Regions from separate parts of the Cyanobium sp. ATX-6F1 genome, predicted to be linked through region 1. Evidence: predicted binding sites of a transcription regulator. Region 1 holds the regulator's gene; each other region holds the start of a gene.

Region 1 (5,761 bases):
GGTTCGACCCGTCGCAACGAGGCTAGCGCTGCCAGAGTGCAGTCCTGTCCATCTTCCGCTGACCGTGTCCGGCGACCCTTCCCCTCCCCAGCGACCGGCGCCACCGCCTCCCTGGGCCGACGGGAGCAGATCCTGCTGGCGCTGATCGCCGCCCTGCTGGCGGTGGTGGTGTTCGTCTTCCAAGGGGGTCTGCGCCGGGAAGCACCCCTGGAGCGCCTGGCCCGCCTGTCGCTCGATCTGCCCGTGGCCCTGAGCGACGGACGGCCCACCCTGGTGGAGTTCTATGCCGACTGGTGTGAGGCCTGCCGGTCGATGGCTCCGGCCATGGAGGCGATCGAAGATCATCACCACGGCGAACTGGATGTGGTCTTGCTCAACGTCGACAACCCTCGCTGGCAGGGCGAGGTCGAGCGCTATGAGGTCAACGGCATTCCCCAGCTGGAACTCTTCGATCGAGACGGTCAACCGATCGGACGCTCCCTGGGTGCCCGCAGCCGAGGGGAACTCGACGCCCTCACCGGTGCCCTGATCGCCCAGACCCCCTGCCCCGCCTGGCCGGCGTCGGCAGCACCAGCCCCCTGGCCGGCGGCGGCGCCACCGCGGCCGTTACCGGTCCCCGCAGCCACGGCTGATTGCTGCCGCTAAAAAGGCCCCGTGCTTCGCTCAAGCCCACCCGTTCCCCCGCCATGAACCGCTTTCGGGTCGAGCTGATCGCCGCCACCCCCAACCCCCAGCAGTGCGTCTACGCCGCCATGCACCAGGACTACTCCGAGGATTTCGTGGCGGCCGACCGAGCCAACTGGCCCGATGAGACCCGGGCTGGGGAAATCTGCGTCAAGCGGCTGCTGGGGGGCGAACGCGGCCACTACGGCCCCCTGGAACACGGGCAGATCGTGCTGAACGTCGGCTGGTTTCCCCATTCGGTGATGCAGCAGGCCCGCACCCACCGGGTGGGTGTGAGCTTCGATGTGCAGTCGATGCGTTACACCGGCGATCGCATCCGCCGCGCCGCCAACGGGGAGCTGGAGCTTGAGGAGGTCTTCTACCTGCGGCCCGTGGGCAGCTACAGCGACCGCCAGGGCAAGAAGTACGCCTACACGGCCGAGGAGCGCGCCAAGGATCTGGCGCTCTGCCGCGCCGCCGCCGAGCGCTACCGCGACCTGCTTGACGCGGGCTTCGCCGAGGAGCACGCCCGCGGCATCCTGCCCTTCGACTACCGCCAGCACTTCGTGGTGAGCTTCAGCCTGCGGGCCTTCCTGCACTTCATGGACCTGCGGGCCAAGCTCGACGCCCAGGAGGAGATCCGCCAGCTCTGCGACCTGCTCTGGCCCCACTTCGTGGCCTGGGCCCCGGAGATTGCCGCCTGGTACGAGAAGAATCGGCTGCACAAGGCGCGGCTGGCACCCTGAGCGGGCCAAGACGGGCCATGGCCGAGCTAGCTCAGCAACCTCCCCTGTCGGCGGCACCAGCGGCGTTCCCAGGCGGCGATCGGCAGCCGCGGCGGGCCCCACACCCCCAGCCCCTGGCGCTGGGCCTGCCGTTCCTCTGAGAGAAAGGCCTTCGCATCGCAACGGCTGAGCTTCTGGCGGTAGACGAGGGCCTGACCACGCCGCACCAGGATCCAGTTGACGTTGCCCCGCTCGCTGAGCAGCTTGGCCACCGTTCGGCCGTAGCGGTCCGTGCCCAGAGGCGTGAGCAGGACCGGGCTGCCCGGAGGCAACAGCGCCCTCAGGGCCGCCCGCGACGCCACACCCCATGGGGGCTGAGCGAGCTCAGGCGCATCGATGCAGGCCAGCCGCAGCTTGAGCCGCCTGCCCTGGACCGCCACCATCAAGCTGTCGCCATCGACCACGGACAACACCTTCGCGCCCACCCGGCTGACGGAGTAATCCACCGAGAGCGGCACGGCGGCCTGGGCTGAACCTTGGGCGGCCAGTAGCAGCGGCAACGCCGCGAGGATGAAGCGCGCAGACCCCGTCCATGACACCGCCCCCGAAGCGCGAACTGCGCTCAGACCTTGGCGAGGGTCACCCGTTCCGGCTGGTGTTGGTACTTGCCGGAACGGTCGCTGTAGGTGGTCTCGCAGGGATCCCCCTCGAAGAACAACAGTTGGCAGATCCCCTCGTTGGCGTAGATGCGGCAATCGGCGCCGGACGAATTGCTGAATTCCAGGGTGAGGTGGCCCTCCCAGCTGGCCTCGGCGGGGGTGGTGTTGACGATGATCCCGAGGCGGGCATAGGTGCTCTTCCCAAGGCAGATCACGGTGATGTTCGCCGGCACCTTCATCTTCTCGAAGGCCACACCGAGGCCGTAGGAGTGGGCCGGCAGGATGAAATAGGACCCGTCCTCGTCCTGGTGCAGGGCGGCGGGTTCGAGGTTGGCGGGATTGAACCGCTTGGGGTTCATCACCGTGCCCGGCACATGGCGGAAGATCAGGAACTCCTTCGGCGAGAGCCGCAGGTCGTAGCCGTAGGACGAGCAGCCGTAGCTGAGCACCGGAGCCGTCCGGTTCTCAGGGTCGAGATGGCGCACCAGCGTGGGCTGGAAGGGCTCGAGCAAGCCTGCGGCGGCCTGTTCGTTGATCCAGCGATCGCACTTAAGCATCAGCTCCCCCGGCGCAACTGGGTGACCTGGTCGGCCATCGCCATCAGCGGCGGCGGCATCGACGGCCCGGTGAGGATCACATCGAGATGCGAAGGGCGCCGCTCCAGGGTCTCGCTCACATCGGCGGCCTCCAGGTAACCCAGTTCGACCGCCAGCCCCAGCTCATCGAGCACCATCAACTCCACCGAACCGGCGAGCAACTGCTCCCGGCTGAACGCCCAGACCTCCTGCACCGCCTGACGCTCCTGCTCGCTGGCGGGGGGATCTCCAGACAACCGGGCACATCGGGGCGCAACCACTGAAGGCGGCCGCAGAGCCAGAGGCTGTGCCCCAGACCCTGCTCCACACCCCCTTGAGGAACTGACTGATCAGCACACGACTGCCCAGGCCGGCGGTGCGCAGCGCCTGGCTGAACACTCCGCCGAAGCTGCCGCGGAACGGAGCCGTGTGGATCTGCAACAGACCTTCCTGCTGGCTCACGAGCCGCAGGCTGCGCAGGGGACGGGGGGCACCGTGGTCGAGGCCGGGTTTGCGCAGGCTGGCGGTCATCGGCACAGAAGGGGGAACACGGTGTCGCTCTGCCTGGGGCGCCGCGGCCAGCGAGGTGGCCAGCGACTTGGAGGGCCTGAGCCCCTGATCGGCAGCTGAAATCTGAGGGTGCAGCGGCAGGCGGGCCTGGGTGGCGGACCCTGAATGTAGCGGTGTCGGCCCCACCGGCAAGGCAACGGCACACCATCCCTAGCGCGAACGCACGTACCAGCACCCAGGAGCCAGAAACCTCCAGCGGAGCGATGGTGTCTGTTGATACAGGGGCAGCCAGGGGCGATCTTTAGCTTTTCACCACTTTCCCCGCCTTGATGGTCGGCGCCACCCGCGGTTTCAGCCGCTATAGCAGCGGTCCCAGCTCCGGAACGAGTGGCATGGCCTCCCCAGGCGCGGCTGGATCCGCCCCCACCCCCACGCTTCTGGATGTGATCCGGGGGCTCAGTGGCAGCAGCGTGGAAACGGTGGAGCGCAGCAAAACCATCTTCTTCCCCGGTGACCCCGCCGAGCGCGTCTATCTGCTGCGGCGCGGGGCCGTTCGCCTCTCACGGGTCTATGAATCGGGCGAGGAGATCACCGTTGCCCTGCTGCGGGAAAACAGCCTGTTCGGGGTGCTGTCCCTGCTCACCGGCCAGCGCTCCGACCGCTTCTATCACGCTGTGGCCTTCACCCGGGTGGAGATGGTGACAGCGCCTGCTACCTCCGTGCGCCGGGCGATCGAGGTGGACGCCAGCGTCGGCCTGCTGATGCTCCAGGGCCTCTCCTCGCGGATCCTGCAGACCGAGACGATGATCGAAACCCTCACCCACCGGGACATGTCTTCGCGGCTGGTGAGCTTCCTGCTGGTGCTCTGCCGTGATTTCGGCGTGCCCGGCAGCGAGGGGATCACCATTGACCTGCGCCTCTCCCACCAGGCGATCGCCGAAGCGATCGGCTCCACCCGGGTCACGATCACCCGCCTGCTGGGTGACCTGCGCAACGCCGGCCTGTTGCAGATCGACCGCAAGAAGATCACGGTGTTCGATCCGGTGGCCCTGGCCAAGAAGTTCAGCTGAGCCCACCGGCTCCAGCTCCGCCGCTGTCCCGCTCGATTCGTTCCCGCTCGATTCGGCTGGGTTGGATTCGGATGGATACTGAGAGCCTCCGCTTGGTTCCGTGTCCGGCTGGCTGCTGATCCTGGCTCTGCTGGTGCTCGGCGGAGTGCTCTCCACCTTCGGTGACCGCCTCGGCAGCCGCGTGGGCAAGGCGCGGCTGAGCTTGTTCAACCTGCGTCCCCGCAACACGGCGGTGCTGATCACGGTGCTCACCGGCAGCCTGATCAGCGCCGTGTCCCTGGGGCTGATGCTGCTGGTCAGCGAGCGGCTGCGGACTGGGTTGTTCCAGCTTGATCAGCTGGAGCGCAAGCTGCGGGACAGCCGCAGGGATCTGGCCAGCAGCCAGGCGGAGATCCGCCGGGCCCAGCAGGCGAGCGCGCGGGCCGAGCTCGGCCTGCACCAGGCCCAGGGGCAACTGGCCACGGCCGACCAGCGCGCCCAGAAACTGCGCAACGAACTGCAACCGCTTCAGCGGCAACGGCTCCAGCTGGAGCGGCAGCGCAATCTGCTCAGCCAGGACATCCGGGCCAAGGACGCGGACATCCGGCGCAACGAGGCGGAGCTTGCGACGGTGAACCAGCGCATCGCGGCGGGCGCCAAGGAACTGAAACGGCTTGAAGCGAAGTTGATCGATCTGCGCCGGGGGGACGTGGTGATCAGCAGCGGCCAGCCGTTGGCCACAGCCAAGATCAACCTGGAAAACGCCTCCCAGGCCACCCTCGTGATCAAGGCGCTGCTGCGGCAGGCCAACCTGGTCGCCTACCAGCGCGTGCTGCCGGACCAGGTGGCCAATCGCCAGATCCTGCTGGTGCCCCGCAGCGAGATCACCCGGCTCCAGGGTGTCATCACCAAACCAGGATCCTGGGTGGTGAGCATCATTTCCGCCGCCAATGTGCTGCGCGGCGAACAGCAAGTGCTGGCCTTCCCGGACGTGCGACCCAACCGCCAGGTGATCCGCCGCGGCGATGTGATGGCCACCACCGTTGTCGAGGCTGACCAGCGCAGTCCCGAGCAGGTGCGCAGTCGCTTGAATCTGCTGATGGCGGCCACCTTCACCCGCGCCCAGGGCCAGGGCTCCCTCGCCGACGGCGTGCAGTTCGACGTGGCCAGCTTCAACCGCCTGGGCAAGGAACTGAGCGAGCGGCCCCCGGGCCTGGCCGTTCGCCTGGAAACCGTGTCCGTCCGCAACAGTGACATCGCCGACCCGATCACCGTCGACCTGCGCTGGATCGACGGCCCCTCTCCGGCGGTGCGCAGCCTTCCCCGCCCATGACCCCTGCGCCGGCGGACGGGGCCCATGGCGGCCCCCTGGCGGCCCTGGATCCAGGCCGCAGCAAGTGCGGTCTGGTGCGCACCGATGGCTCGAGGCGGCGGGTGATCGAGGCCCTGGTGTTGCCACCAGAGGAGTGCTGGCAGCGAATCCAGCACTGGCAGGCCGAGGACCCGCTGGCAGCGCTGGTGCTCGGCAACGGCACCGGCAGTGGCGCCTGGTGCGCGCGGTTGTCGCCGCTGCTGCCTGT
Region 2 (5,761 bases), on a different contig from region 1:
GCTCGTGCCAGAGGGCCACGTTCTCCAGGGCCGCCACCGTGTAGCTGCGCAGCACCCGCGCCAGGCCGGAGATGCGCTCGCTGCGGATCGGATTGCGCTTGTGGGGCATCGCCGAGCTGCCCTTCTGGCCCTTGGCGAAGTTCTCCTCCACCTCCAGCACATCGGTGCGCTGCAGGTTGCGGATTTCGGTGGAGATCCGCTCCAGGGTCGCCCCCACCAGCGCCAGGGTCTGCACGTACTCGGCGTGGCGGTCGCGGGAGATCACCTGGGTGCTGGCGGTGTCAGGCACCAGGCCCAGTGCCGCGCAGGTGAGCGCCTCCACCTGGGGATCGGTGTTGGCGTAGGTGCCCATGGCGCCGCTGATCTGGCCCACGGCCACCACGGTTTCCAGGCGCTCCAGTCGCTCGCGGTTGCGCTCGCTCTCCGCCAGCCAGCCCGCCACCTTGAAGCCGAAGGTGATCGGTTCGCCATGGATGGCATGGGATCGCCCGATCATCACCGTGCCCTTGTGGGCCCGGGCCAGCTCCCTGAGCGCTGCGGCCAGGGCATCGAGTTCGGTGCGCAGCACCGCCACCGAGGCCTTCAGCTGCAGGGCCAGGCCGGTGTCGAGCACATCTGAGCTGGTCATGCCCACGTGGATGTGGCGGCCCGCCTCGCCCACGTGCTCGTTCACATTGGTGAGGAAGGCGATCACGTCGTGGCGCACCTCCGCCTCGATCGCCTCGATCCGCTCCACCTCAAAGCTCGCCTTGGCCCTGATCTCCGCCAGGGCTTCGGCCGGCACCCGCCCCAGCTGGCTCTGGGCGGCCGTGGCGGCGATCTCCACATCCAGCCAGCTCTGGAACTTGGCCTGCTCGCTCCAGATGCGCCCCATCTCGGGGAGGGTGTAACGCTCGATCAAGGGCCAGCGCCTGGCGACGTCGCACCCAATGTATGGGGCAGGCCACCCGGCGCAGCCTGCGGCTTTGGTTCTGTTTCGGCTGTGGTTGGATGACGCCATGGCCCGAAAACGCCGGCTGGATCTGCATTTACTGGCCCTGGGTCTGGTGGAGAGCCGCCAGCAGGCCCAGCAGCTGATCCGTGCCGGCCGGGTGCGCGCCGGCGATCGGGTGCTGGACAAGCCCGGCATGGAGGTGGCGCTGGAACTGGAGCCCCAGGTGAGCCAGCCCCCACGCTTCGTCTCCCGTGGCGGCGAGAAGCTGGTGCGGGCCCTCGAGACGTTCCCGATCCAGGTGGAGGGTCGGATCTGCCTCGATGGGGGCATCTCCACCGGTGGCTTCAGTGACTGCCTCCTGCAGCACGGCGCCCAGCGGATCTACGGCATCGATGTGGGCTACGGCCAGACCGCCTGGAGCCTGCGCACCGATCCCCGGCTGGTGCTCAAGGAGCGCACCAACCTGCGCCACCTGCGGCCCGAGCAGCTCTACGGGCCCCACGATCCCAGGCCGGATCTGGCGGTGGCCGATGTGTCGTTCATCTCCCTGGCCCTGGTGTTGCCCGCCCTGAAGGGGTTGATGGCACCAGAGGGTCAGGAGGCGGTGCTTCTGGTCAAACCCCAGTTCGAGGTGGGGCGAGCCCGGGTGGGCAAAGGCGGTGTGGTGCGGGATCCCGAGGCCCACGTCGATGCGATCGAAGCGGTGATCGCAGCGGCGGATCGGCTGGGTTGGCGCGCAGCCGGGCTGGTGGCCTCACCGATCACCGGGCCGGCCGGCAACCACGAGTACCTGCTCTGGATGCGGGACGAATGTTTTGACCGCGTTGGATCCAACGGGGAGGGATCGAACACGCCGCTGACCACGCCGACGCTGGATCGAAGCGCCATCAAACATCTGGTGGCCAGCACCCTGAGCCATAAAGAAGCCGACCAACCCTCGGGTTGATCGGCACAGGAGCAGACCCTTGATTCAGGGGCGCTCAGATCGCGCTGCTGTCCTTGTCGCCGGTGCGGATCCGGATCACCGACTCGATGTTGGTGATGAAGATCTTGCCGTCGCCGATTTCACCGGTGCGGGCCGCATCTTGAATGCAGGTAATCACCGTGTCGACACGGTCGTCGTCAACAACAACCTCGAGCTTGAGTTTCTGTAGAAATTCGACCGTGAATTCTGATCCGCGGTAACGCTCGACCTGGCCCTTTTGACGCCCGAAGCCACGCACTTCACTCACGGTCATGCCGACGATGCCGGCATTCACCAAGGCGAGTTTGACGTCCTCAAGCTTGAACGGACGGATGATGGCCTCAACTTTTTCATGGATCCGGGGATTCATTTCAGGGGTGTCTCCCAGGACGGTGCCTGAGAGGAAGGGTGAGAGGCGTCCTAGCAGAGGAGTTCGGCGGATGCCCAGCCATTGCAACAATGGACTTCTGCCATTAGGCCGCAGGTGCTGGACGTCCGGTGTATCCATTGCTACTGGCTGCGCCGTTGAGCGGCGACCAGCCTGGGGCCCGGCGTCGGGTCCATGGACGCGAGGCGCAGGCAGGGATTCTCTGCGGGCCTTCTCCATCTAAAGCGGTTGGGATGTCCACGGCGGACATTCGGCTGATTTCTTTTGGGATCGTTGTAAAGAATCGGCCGTTTCGTAGCATCGTGAACCTGATGCACTCCCGCCCGATCGATGGCTGCCCCAGCTCCCAGCGCCCTCACCACCACGCCTCTGTACGGCCAGCGGGAGATCGAGCAGGCCCAGCTGATCTGCTTCGACAACCCCTCCACGGGCCGTCCCTACGAAGTGTCGATCACCCTGCCGGAGTTCACCTGCCTTTGCCCGTTCTCGGGCTACCCGGATTTCGCGGTGCTGCGCCTGATCTACGAGCCCGGCCCCCGGGTCCTTGAGCTCAAGGCGCTCAAGCTCTATGTGAACAGCTGGCGCGACCGCTCGATCTCCCACGAGGAGGTGGTCAACCGCATCCTGGATGATCTGGTGGCGGCGGCCCAACCCGACTGGATCCAGCTCGAGGCTGATTTCAACCCCCGCGGCAACGTGCACACGGTGGTTCGGGTCAGCCATGGCACCCGTCATCTCGGCTGAGGCTGCTGCAGGGAGCCCAGCAGCTGCGGCAGTTCGCTGGCGAAGGCGGTGAGGTTGCGGTTGCAGAGCCCACCCACATGCAGGCGCTGGCGCCCGTCCTCCGCGATCGCCCACAACTGGCGGGTGGCCACCAGGCTGAGGCCGCAACCCACCAGGGCAATGGCGAAGCCGGCGTAGACCAGTGGCACCCCCGGATCGCGCTTGAGCAGCAGGCCACTGGCGGGCAGGATCGAGGCCACCCGAAGGGGCAGGCCGTTCACTTCCAGGGCCTCGCCGCCGGGAATGAGCCGGCCCAGCAGGCTGGCGTCGCTGGCATAGATCTCCACCGGTCCGGCCTCGTTGGTCACGCTCAGCAGCACGGGATCGGTGCCATCGGGGCGGGTGGGCAGCACCAATCCCCAGATCTGATTCCCGAGTTGGGGAAAGCTCTGCAGCGGCAGCTCCAGCAGCGGGCTTTTGCCCAATTGCAGCGTGATCGCCGCCAAAGCCCAGTCCGCCTGGTAGATGGTCATGCCCTGGTGGCGCAGGGGGTGGTTGACGCTGATCTCGGCGCGTTGCTCCAGGGCTGGGGCATCAGCCTGGGGGGTTCTTGAGCAGCAAGCGCGAGCGGAACTGCTCAGGACGCCCGGCGGGGTCGCGGTCGATGCCGAACTGCTCAAGCACCAAGGTCAGCTGGCCCTCGCCGCGGCGATCGAGCAACTCGAGCTCGTGGCCCGGGGCCAGAAAGCGCTCCACCCGCTGGCCCCCCAGCGCTCCCCAGGCCGATCCCACCAACAGCACCACAAGCCCCGCATGCACCAGCAGGGGCCCCACCCGACCGGCCACGCCCTTGCGGGCCGCCAGTCGACCCGCCTGGCTTTGAACTCGCCAGCCCCGGGCCGTGAGCAGGGCCCCCAGGCGTTCGAGATCGGCCTGGGGTTCTGGGGAGGCCACGGTCTCCGCCACGCTCAGCTTGCTGAGCTGGCGCGGGAGCTGTAGTCGACCCAGCGCAGGGCGGCGCGCAGGGCCGGCCACTGGCGGCGCCAGCTGCACAGCACCAGGGACAGCCCCAGCCAGCCCAGCAGCGCCAGGAACCAGTCACTGGAATAGAGGTGATCCAGCTGGAGGGCCAGGATCCCGTCCCCGCGCACCAACCCCAGCCAGGGGGTTTCGTCGTAGAGGCGGTGATAAAACTCGCTGCTTTCCTGCTGGGGGATCGCGGTGCCCAGCCCGCTGGCGATGGCCACGACCAACAGCAGCACGATCGCCAGCCGCAGATCTGAAATCCACGCGGCCACTCGGCCCAGGGCATTCAGCAACGGTGCGACCAAGGTGGGCGAGGCAGAGGTCATGGCAGCTGGGCCAGAAGTGTGAGGCCGCCGGTGAGCACCAGCACGACGCCACTGATCGCCGGAACCCAGCGTCCGACGGACCGCAGGGCCAGCAGGCTCGGCAGGCTGGCCGCCAGGGTTCCCGCCAGCAGCAGGGGCAGCACCTGGCCCAGGCCGAAGCAGGCCAGCAGCACCATGCCCACCACCGGTTTGCCGTTCTGGGCCATCCAGGCCAGCAGCACTGCCAGCACCGGCGTGGTGCAGGGGGAGGCCGCCAGTCCGAAGGCCAGGCCCGCCGCCAGGGGCGCCAGGGGGCCGGCACCCGTTGGCGCCAGCGATCCGGGTCGGGGCCGGTGGGCAGGCGGAACGTCAGCAGGCCCAGCAGGTTGAGGCCCATCACCAGGGCCAGGGCCGCCACCAGCCCTGAAATCAGACCCGGAACGCGCCCATAGAACAGACCCAAAAGGCCGCTGGCCAGCCCCAGCAGCACCAGCGACGCGACAATGCCGAGCCCAAAACTGACGCTGCGCACCCAGGGCCGCCGCTGCCGGTCGCTGAAGCCGGCCAGATAGGCCAGGGTCACGGGCAGCAGCCCGAGCGAGCAGGGGCCGAGGCTGGTGAGCAGACCTCCGGCAAAGACGATCGCCAGGGTGATCGGACCAGGTGCCGCCAGGGAGGCGCGCAGCAGCTGTTCAGTCCAGCGGGCCAGATCCGCCAGCTGGTCGGCGAGGAGAGACCGAGGTCGGTCATGGGGGCCCGGTGCAAGTGTCACCCTATCGGGGCGACCCCCTGCCTCCGTCGGCGGGGACGGCCCGGATCCACCCCTGCCGATTCCAGTGAGCAACGGATCAGCAGGCCGGCGGTGAGCAGGCTGGAGAGCAGTGAATTGCCGCCGTAGCTGATCAGAGGCAAGGGCAAGCCGGTGGTGGGCATCGCACCGCTGGCGACGGCGATGTTCAGAATCGACTGGCCCACCAGCAGGGTGGTGCAGCCGATGGCGATCAGCCGCAGCTGGTTGCTGCGGCAGCTCAGAGCCACCCGCAGCCCCACGAAGCCGAACAACAGCAGGAACAGCAGCAGCATCACCGAGCCGATGTAGCCGAACTCCTCGGCGAACACCGCGAAGATGAAATCCGTTGACTGGATGGGCAGGTATTGAAGTTTCTGGGTGGAGAGGCCGAAACCCTCACCCAGGGGCCCGCCGGAGCCGATGGCCAGAAGGCTCTGCACCAGCTGGTAACCGTCCCCCTGGGCATCTTTCCAGGGGTTCAGGAACGACGTCACCCTCACCCGCTGGTAGGTGTTGATCAAGATGCTGCTCACCCCGACAAGCCCCCCGCCAAGGCCGTGGCCAGCAGGGCGCCCAGGTTGAGGCCGGAGGCCAGGGCCATCAACCACAGCAGCAGGCCCGTCAGGGCGGC
Region 3 (5,761 bases), on a different contig from region 1:
ATCAAATCATCACTGGTAGTGGGAGTAAGGGGCTCAAGCCATGGGTCGCCCTCTTGAGCTCACTCCAACTCGCCGGCCTTGACCTTCTCCTGGATTCTCCGCAGCAGCTCACGCGCCTGGGGCATGCAGTCGAAATATCCCCCATGGCGATCCTGCCGCGATAAGAAGAACAAGGCGCAGCGCAATTCCGTCAAGTTTGTGGCGGTGTTGTCGTTGAGGAGAGCAGCACACGCCTCGAAAGACCCAGCAACCTCGTAGCCGTCGATCGTGTGGGCGAACTCCGACCAGTCATGCAGATCTCCATCGGGGTCCGGAATTCGGTCAAGCAAGAGCTGAACGTTGTTCAGCCGCATGTCCTCAAGCGAATTACTCCGAGCACGAGCGGCTCGCTTTGCGCGGGCTTCAGCCTTCTTCCTCAACCCCTCCCACAGCTCTTCAATGTTCAGCAGGATGACCTTGAGTTCCGAACAAAAGTCCGGTTCATTCAGCGCCTCGGTGCTCATGGCGCTGTGGGTGTCGAGGGCGCCCGTGATCGCGATGCTCAACTCCCTCTGAAGATCGGGAGACTCACTGAACTCCTCTTTCCTCTGGCTGGCGGCTTGCTGCTGGAGGAGCCTGGATTTGAGCAGCTTGTTCTTGAGCAAGTTGACGTAGACCAGCAGCTCGTCTTCGTCGATCAGATCGCCCTCGCGCAGGTCATTCATTCAGCCGATAATCCCACGCAGAAGGGCCTTCTGTTGGTCTTCAACCTGGCCTGCGGGACTGTTGAGGTTGGTGGCAAGGGGAATACCAGCCGAGCTTCAAGGCCGCTGAAGCAGCCAGCTCCTGGCGCTCACGAGCTTGACCGCTTCCTGGACCGCCTCGACGCAGCGCTTGGCCCTGCGCTTGAGGTCGTCCTGGCCCTGGGCCCGCAGCAGGTAGGCCTCCATTGCTTCTGGGGTTTCGATCACAGCAAGCTGCCCGAGGATGCGATCACTGATGGCGGGATCGATCAGCAGGCGGCTCACCAGCTTCAGCTCCCAGAGGTTCGCTCCACTGCCGCCGGGGTCAAGGGGTCGTCCAAAAGCGTCCGATGGCCGGGACCACACTTCAGTCGATTTCTGAGCAGCCGGCAGGCCAGCAGAAATCCGCCGCAGGCGGCCAGGGAAACGGTGAGCACCTCTCCCCGCCCGGGGATCAGCAGCACGTAGCCCTTCCCCTTGGTGAGCGCCGCGAAGCTCGACACGCAGAACGGCATCAGGAACAGTCGCAGGGTCTGCCAGCGATCGGTTGGCGAAGCGACATCCCTGGAGACTCTGAGCATCAGGCCCACGCCGATGATCACGCTGAGGCCCAGGGAGTTCAGCCACAGCAACGGGTCGGGCTCGAACAGCGCGATGGCACTGACCAGGTACCAGATCAGATAGCACCAGAGCACCTGCTTGCCCGGGCGCAGCTTGGCGAAGTAGCGCAGCAGGGTCACCAGCGCTCAACCCCCGAGGTAGGCCATCTCGGCCCGTGGGGCCGCGACTTGGGCGCTGCTCGCGACTCGTTGTTGCTCCTGGCGCTCCTCGCTGTAGCGATCGGTGCGCGCCTCCCACAGGCCCCCAGGGCGCCTGCCAGGCCAGTGGAATCGAGGGCGGGCCGCAGCCAGGGTTTCAGATCGGTGCCGCCTGGTGGCGAACAGGCAGCCGTAGGCGATCCCATCGGCGGTGACGCGCAGGCGGTTGCAGTCGCCGCAGAAGGGGGCGCTGATCGAGGCCACCACGGCAACGTGCGACCTCGCCATCGCGGTAACGCCAGCGGCTGGCGGTGCCGTGGGCGCTGCGGCCAACGGGTTCCAGGGGCCAGCGCTCACCGAGGCGGGCCACCATCTCTGCGGCGCTGAGCACCTGATCGGCTGACCAGCCGTTGCGATGGCCCACATCCATGAACTCGATCAGGCGCAGCTCCAGCCCCCGCTCCCGGGCCAGTTCCGCCAGGGGCAGCAGCTGCTCGCCGTTGCCGCCGCGGGTGAGCACAGCGTTGAGCTTGAGCGCCCCGGTGGCTGGATCAAAACCGGCGGCGCGTGCGTGCTCGATGGCCGCGAGCACCTTCTCCAGCACCACCGCTCCGGCGGCGGCCCCCGGTCAGCCCGGCCATGCGCGCGACGCTGGCGCCATCGCTGCCATCGAGGCTGAGGGTGATTCGCTCCAGGCCCGCCGCCTTGAGCGCATGGGCCCGTTCGGCGCTCAGCAGCACACCGTTGCTGGTGAGGGCGATCTCGCGCAGACGGCCGCGGCGATCGCCTTCGGCCCGTTGGCGCAGGGGTTGGAGGGCGGCAATCAGCGCTTCGAGCCCTGGATGCAGCAAGGGCTCACCACCGGTGAGTCGCAGGGTGTGCACCCCAAGGGATACGGCCGTCTCCACGAGCTGAACGCGCTCGCCCTGGCTGAGCAGCTCAGGTGGATCTTCCCCCTCCGGGCAGCAGTAGGGGCAAGCCAGGTTGCAGCGGGCTGTGAGCGACAGGCGCAGCACCCCCAGGGGCCGGCCGAGCTGATCCAGGGGACCTTGCGCCATGGGCGCACGCTAGGGCCAGAGCGCGGCGGCGGCGGCGGGGTCGTTGGCGTTGCGCAGGGGGCGGCCGGCAGGGGCACGCTGCGGGCGCCCACCGCCTCCAGCCAGCCCTGCAGGCTGCGGCGGCCCAGGGCGAGGTGCGCCTGAAGCGAGGCCCGCTGCTGTCGATCGGCGGGGTAGATCCCCAGCAGCGGCTGCAGGCGTTCGCCATCGTGGGCCACCAGCACCTGCCCGGGGTCGCGATGCGCTTCCTGGCAGAGGATGTCGAGGCTGTCGCCATCCAGCCAGGGCATGTCGACGGGGCAGAGCAGCAACAAGGCACCTGGGTGGTGCTCCATCAGCCGGGCCAGGGCCCGCAGGGGCCCTCCCAGGGGGCCGGTTCTTCGAGGATCTCCAGGGGCACCGCCAGGGAGGGGGCGATGGCCCGGGCCAGATCGAGGTGGCTGGGGTGCCGGCTGAGCACAGTGATCGGGGCGCCAGCCAGGGCCAGCAAGCGCAGGCTGCGCTCCAGCCAGCTGCCCCCTTCCGGGTGGGGCAGCAGGGCCTTGTCGCGGCCCATGCGGCGGCTCTCGCCGCCACTGAGCAGGCAGGTCCGCAGGGGGGCATGGTCCGCGGGTCCAAGGCCAACGGCGGCAGCGGCTCACCCTATGGCGCCCCCATTCCGGGGGCAGCGCTGAGCCCATCAATTCCGTAGCGGTTGCTACCGGAGCGGCCCTGGGCGCTCCGTAGGGTCCGGCCACCGTTCCCACCAGCCATGGCCGCCGCTTCGGTCCCTTCCGAGCTCACCACCACGCTGCTGGCGGCCAAGCGTCGGCTTGGTTTGAGCTTCGCTGATCTGGGCGCTCTGATCGGCACCGATGAGGTCTGGGTGGCGAGCCTGCTGCATGGCCAGGCGATGGCGACCGCCCAGGAGGCCTCCACGTTGCTGACGGCTCTGCAGCTCGAGGCCTCCCTGCTCGAAGAGCTCACCGCCTACCCGCTCAAGGGTGCCCTCAATCCGGTGATTCCCACCGATCCGCTGCTCTACCGCTTCTTTGAAATCCTGCAGGTCTATGGGTTGCCGCTCAAGGACGTGATCCAGGAAAAGTTCGGCGACGGCATCATGTCGGCGATCGACTTCACCCTCCATGTCGATCGGGTGGAGGACCCCAAGGGCGATCGGGTGAAGGTGACAATGAATGGCAAGTTCCTGCCCTACCGCAAGTGGTGAGTGGCGCCGAGTCCGGCAACGCCCGCGCCCAGTGTCCCTATTGCGGTGTGGGTTGCGGCCTCGATCTCAAACCCCCGGCCGAACCGGATGGCAGCTGGACGGCCCGGGGTGATCGCCAGCACCCCTCCTCCCTGGGGCAGGTGTGCATCAAGGGGGCCACCGTTGGTGAAACGCTCGACCGCGGCCGCCTCACCACGCCCCTGTACCGCGAGCGCACCGATCAGCCCTTCACCCCGATCGACTGGGAGACGGCTTTCCAAATTCTGGTGCGGCAGATCCAGAAGGTGCGCGCTGAGCTGGGGCCGCAGGGCCTGGCGATGTATGGATCGGGTCAGTTCCTCACCGAGGACTACTACCTGGCCCAGAAGCTGTTCAAGGGGGCCCTGGGCAGCAACAACTTCGATGCCAACTCCCGCCTGTGCATGAGCTCAGCGGTGTCGGGCTACGCCCGCAGCCTGGGCTCCGATGGCCCCCCTGCTGCTACGACGATCTCGATCTGGCCGACACGGTGTTCGTCATCGGCGCCAACATCGCCGAGTGCCATCCGGTTCTGTTCCAGCGGCTCGTCAAGCGCCATCGCAAGCGCCAGGATCCCGATGAGCTTCGGGTGGTGGTCGTCGATCCGCGCGAAACCGCCACCATCGGCATCGCCGACCACTACCTCGCCATCCACCCCGGCACCGATCTGGTGCTGCTGCATGGCATCGGCCATCTGCTGCTGAAGCAGGCGGCGATCGACCACAGCTTCATCGAGGAAGCGACCGAGGGCTTCAGTGCCTGCGCCGCGCTGCTCCAGGAGTGGACGCCGTCCCGGGTCGCCCAGCTCTGCGGCATCAGCGAAGAGCAGCTCCAGGAGCTGGCCCAGCTCTGGGGACGCAGCCGCGCGGTGCTGAGTCTGTGGTCGATGGGAGTCAATCAGTCGGCGGAGGGCTCGGCGACCGTCAGCGGGATCATCAACCTGCATCTGCTCACCGGCCAGATCGGGCGGCCGGGGGCGGGGCCCTTTTCACTCACCGGCCAGCCCAACGCCATGGGCGGCCGTGAGGCGGGGGGCCTGGCCCAGTTGCTGCCCGGGTACCGCGCTGTGGCCGAGCCGACGCACCGGGCCGAGTTGGAGCGCCACTGGGGCCTGGCCCCGGGCGCCATCTCCGCCGAACCGGGGCTGGATGTGTGGCGGCAGATCGAGGCGATGGAGCGCGATCAGCTGGGGCTGTGGTGGGTGGCGGCCACCAACCCGCTGGTGAGTCTGCCCTCCCTCGATCGGGTGCGCGCCGCCGTCGCCCGCTGCCCGTTGGTGGTGCTGTCGGAGGCCTACGTGGGCACCGAAACCGAAGCCGTGGCGCACCTGGTGTTGCCGGCGGCCCAGTGGAGTGAGAAGGCGGGGGTGATGACCAACTCCGAGCGCCGCGTCACCCTTTGCTCCGCCTTCCGAGCGCCCCCCGGTGAAGCCCGCCCCGACTGGGCCGTGTTCGCCGAGCTGGGCCGCCGCCTGGGGTTCGTCGAGCTGTTCAGCTACGGCTCCAGCGCCGAGGTCTACGACGAGTTCACCGCCTGCACCCGCGGTCGGCTCTGCGACCAGGGCGGCTTGAGCCACCAGTTGCTGGCCGAGCACGGCCCCCAGCAGTGGCCGTTCCCCCTGGGCACCCCTCCCGGTGGTGGTGTGAGCCGCCTGTACACCGAGGGCCGCTTCCCCACCCCCAGCGGCCGGGCACGTTTTCTGGCCGATCAACCCCTTGGCCTGGCTGAGCCCCCCGACGACGACTACCCCCTGGTGCTCACCGTGGGCCGCCATCTCAGCCAGTGGCACACGATGACGCGCACCGGCAAGGTGGAGCGTCTGCTGGCGATGGAACCGGAGCCGCTGCTGGAGGTCCATCCCGACGATGCCGAGCTCGCCGGCCTCCGTGAGGGTGGCCTGGCCCTGATCAGCTCCCGGCGGGGCAGCCTCACGGCCACGGTGACGATCACCAGGCGCATCCGCCCGGGCACGGTCTTCCTGCCGATGCACTGGGGGGC

What was found. Region 1 encodes NtcA, which controls nitrogen genes in cyanobacteria. Its sites were predicted from a motif close to GTANCNNNNGNTAC; they were not measured.
Region 2: the regulator NtcA is predicted to act here: its motif matches at 2,399-2,412, upstream of AAF143_RS17205 (P-II family nitrogen regulator).
Region 3: the regulator NtcA is predicted to act here: its motif matches at 3,226-3,239, upstream of cynS (cyanase).

Annotation. Positions count from the first base shown of each region.
Region 1 is NZ_JBCEBF010000001.1:676,658-682,418, forward strand. Features, by position in the region: gene AAF143_RS04215 (thioredoxin domain-containing protein) at 37-645, shown strand; gene thyX (FAD-dependent thymidylate synthase) at 687-1,409, shown strand; gene AAF143_RS04225 (thermonuclease family protein) at 1,436-1,948, opposite strand; gene dcd (dCTP deaminase) at 2,011-2,604, opposite strand; partial or broken gene AAF143_RS04235 (cob(I)yrinic acid a,c-diamide adenosyltransferase) at 2,604-3,153, opposite strand; gene ntcA (global nitrogen regulator NtcA) at 3,462-4,202, shown strand; gene AAF143_RS04245 (DUF3084 domain-containing protein) at 4,303-5,514, shown strand; gene AAF143_RS04250 (RuvX/YqgF family protein) at 5,511-5,761, shown strand, end outside.
Region 2 is NZ_JBCEBF010000003.1:945,289-951,049, reverse strand. Features, by position in the region: gene purB (adenylosuccinate lyase) at 1-901, opposite strand, end outside; gene AAF143_RS17210 (TlyA family RNA methyltransferase) at 999-1,880, shown strand; gene AAF143_RS17205 (P-II family nitrogen regulator) at 1,915-2,268, opposite strand; gene queF (preQ(1) synthase) at 2,617-3,030, shown strand; partial or broken gene AAF143_RS17195 (cytochrome c biogenesis protein ResB) at 3,018-4,325, opposite strand; partial or broken gene AAF143_RS17190 (cytochrome c biogenesis CcdA family protein) at 4,358-5,028, opposite strand; partial or broken gene AAF143_RS17185 (FtsW/RodA/SpoVE family cell cycle protein) at 5,109-5,761, opposite strand, start outside.
Region 3 is NZ_JBCEBF010000002.1:117,110-122,870, forward strand. Features, by position in the region: gene AAF143_RS10400 (hypothetical protein) at 60-704, opposite strand; gene AAF143_RS10405 (hypothetical protein) at 801-1,007, opposite strand; gene AAF143_RS10410 (hypothetical protein) at 1,013-1,462, opposite strand; partial or broken gene AAF143_RS10415 (GTP 3',8-cyclase MoaA) at 1,469-2,538, opposite strand; partial or broken gene AAF143_RS10420 (NTP transferase domain-containing protein) at 2,694-3,094, opposite strand; gene cynS (cyanase) at 3,290-3,745, shown strand; partial or broken gene AAF143_RS10430 (molybdopterin oxidoreductase family protein) at 3,742-5,761, shown strand, end outside.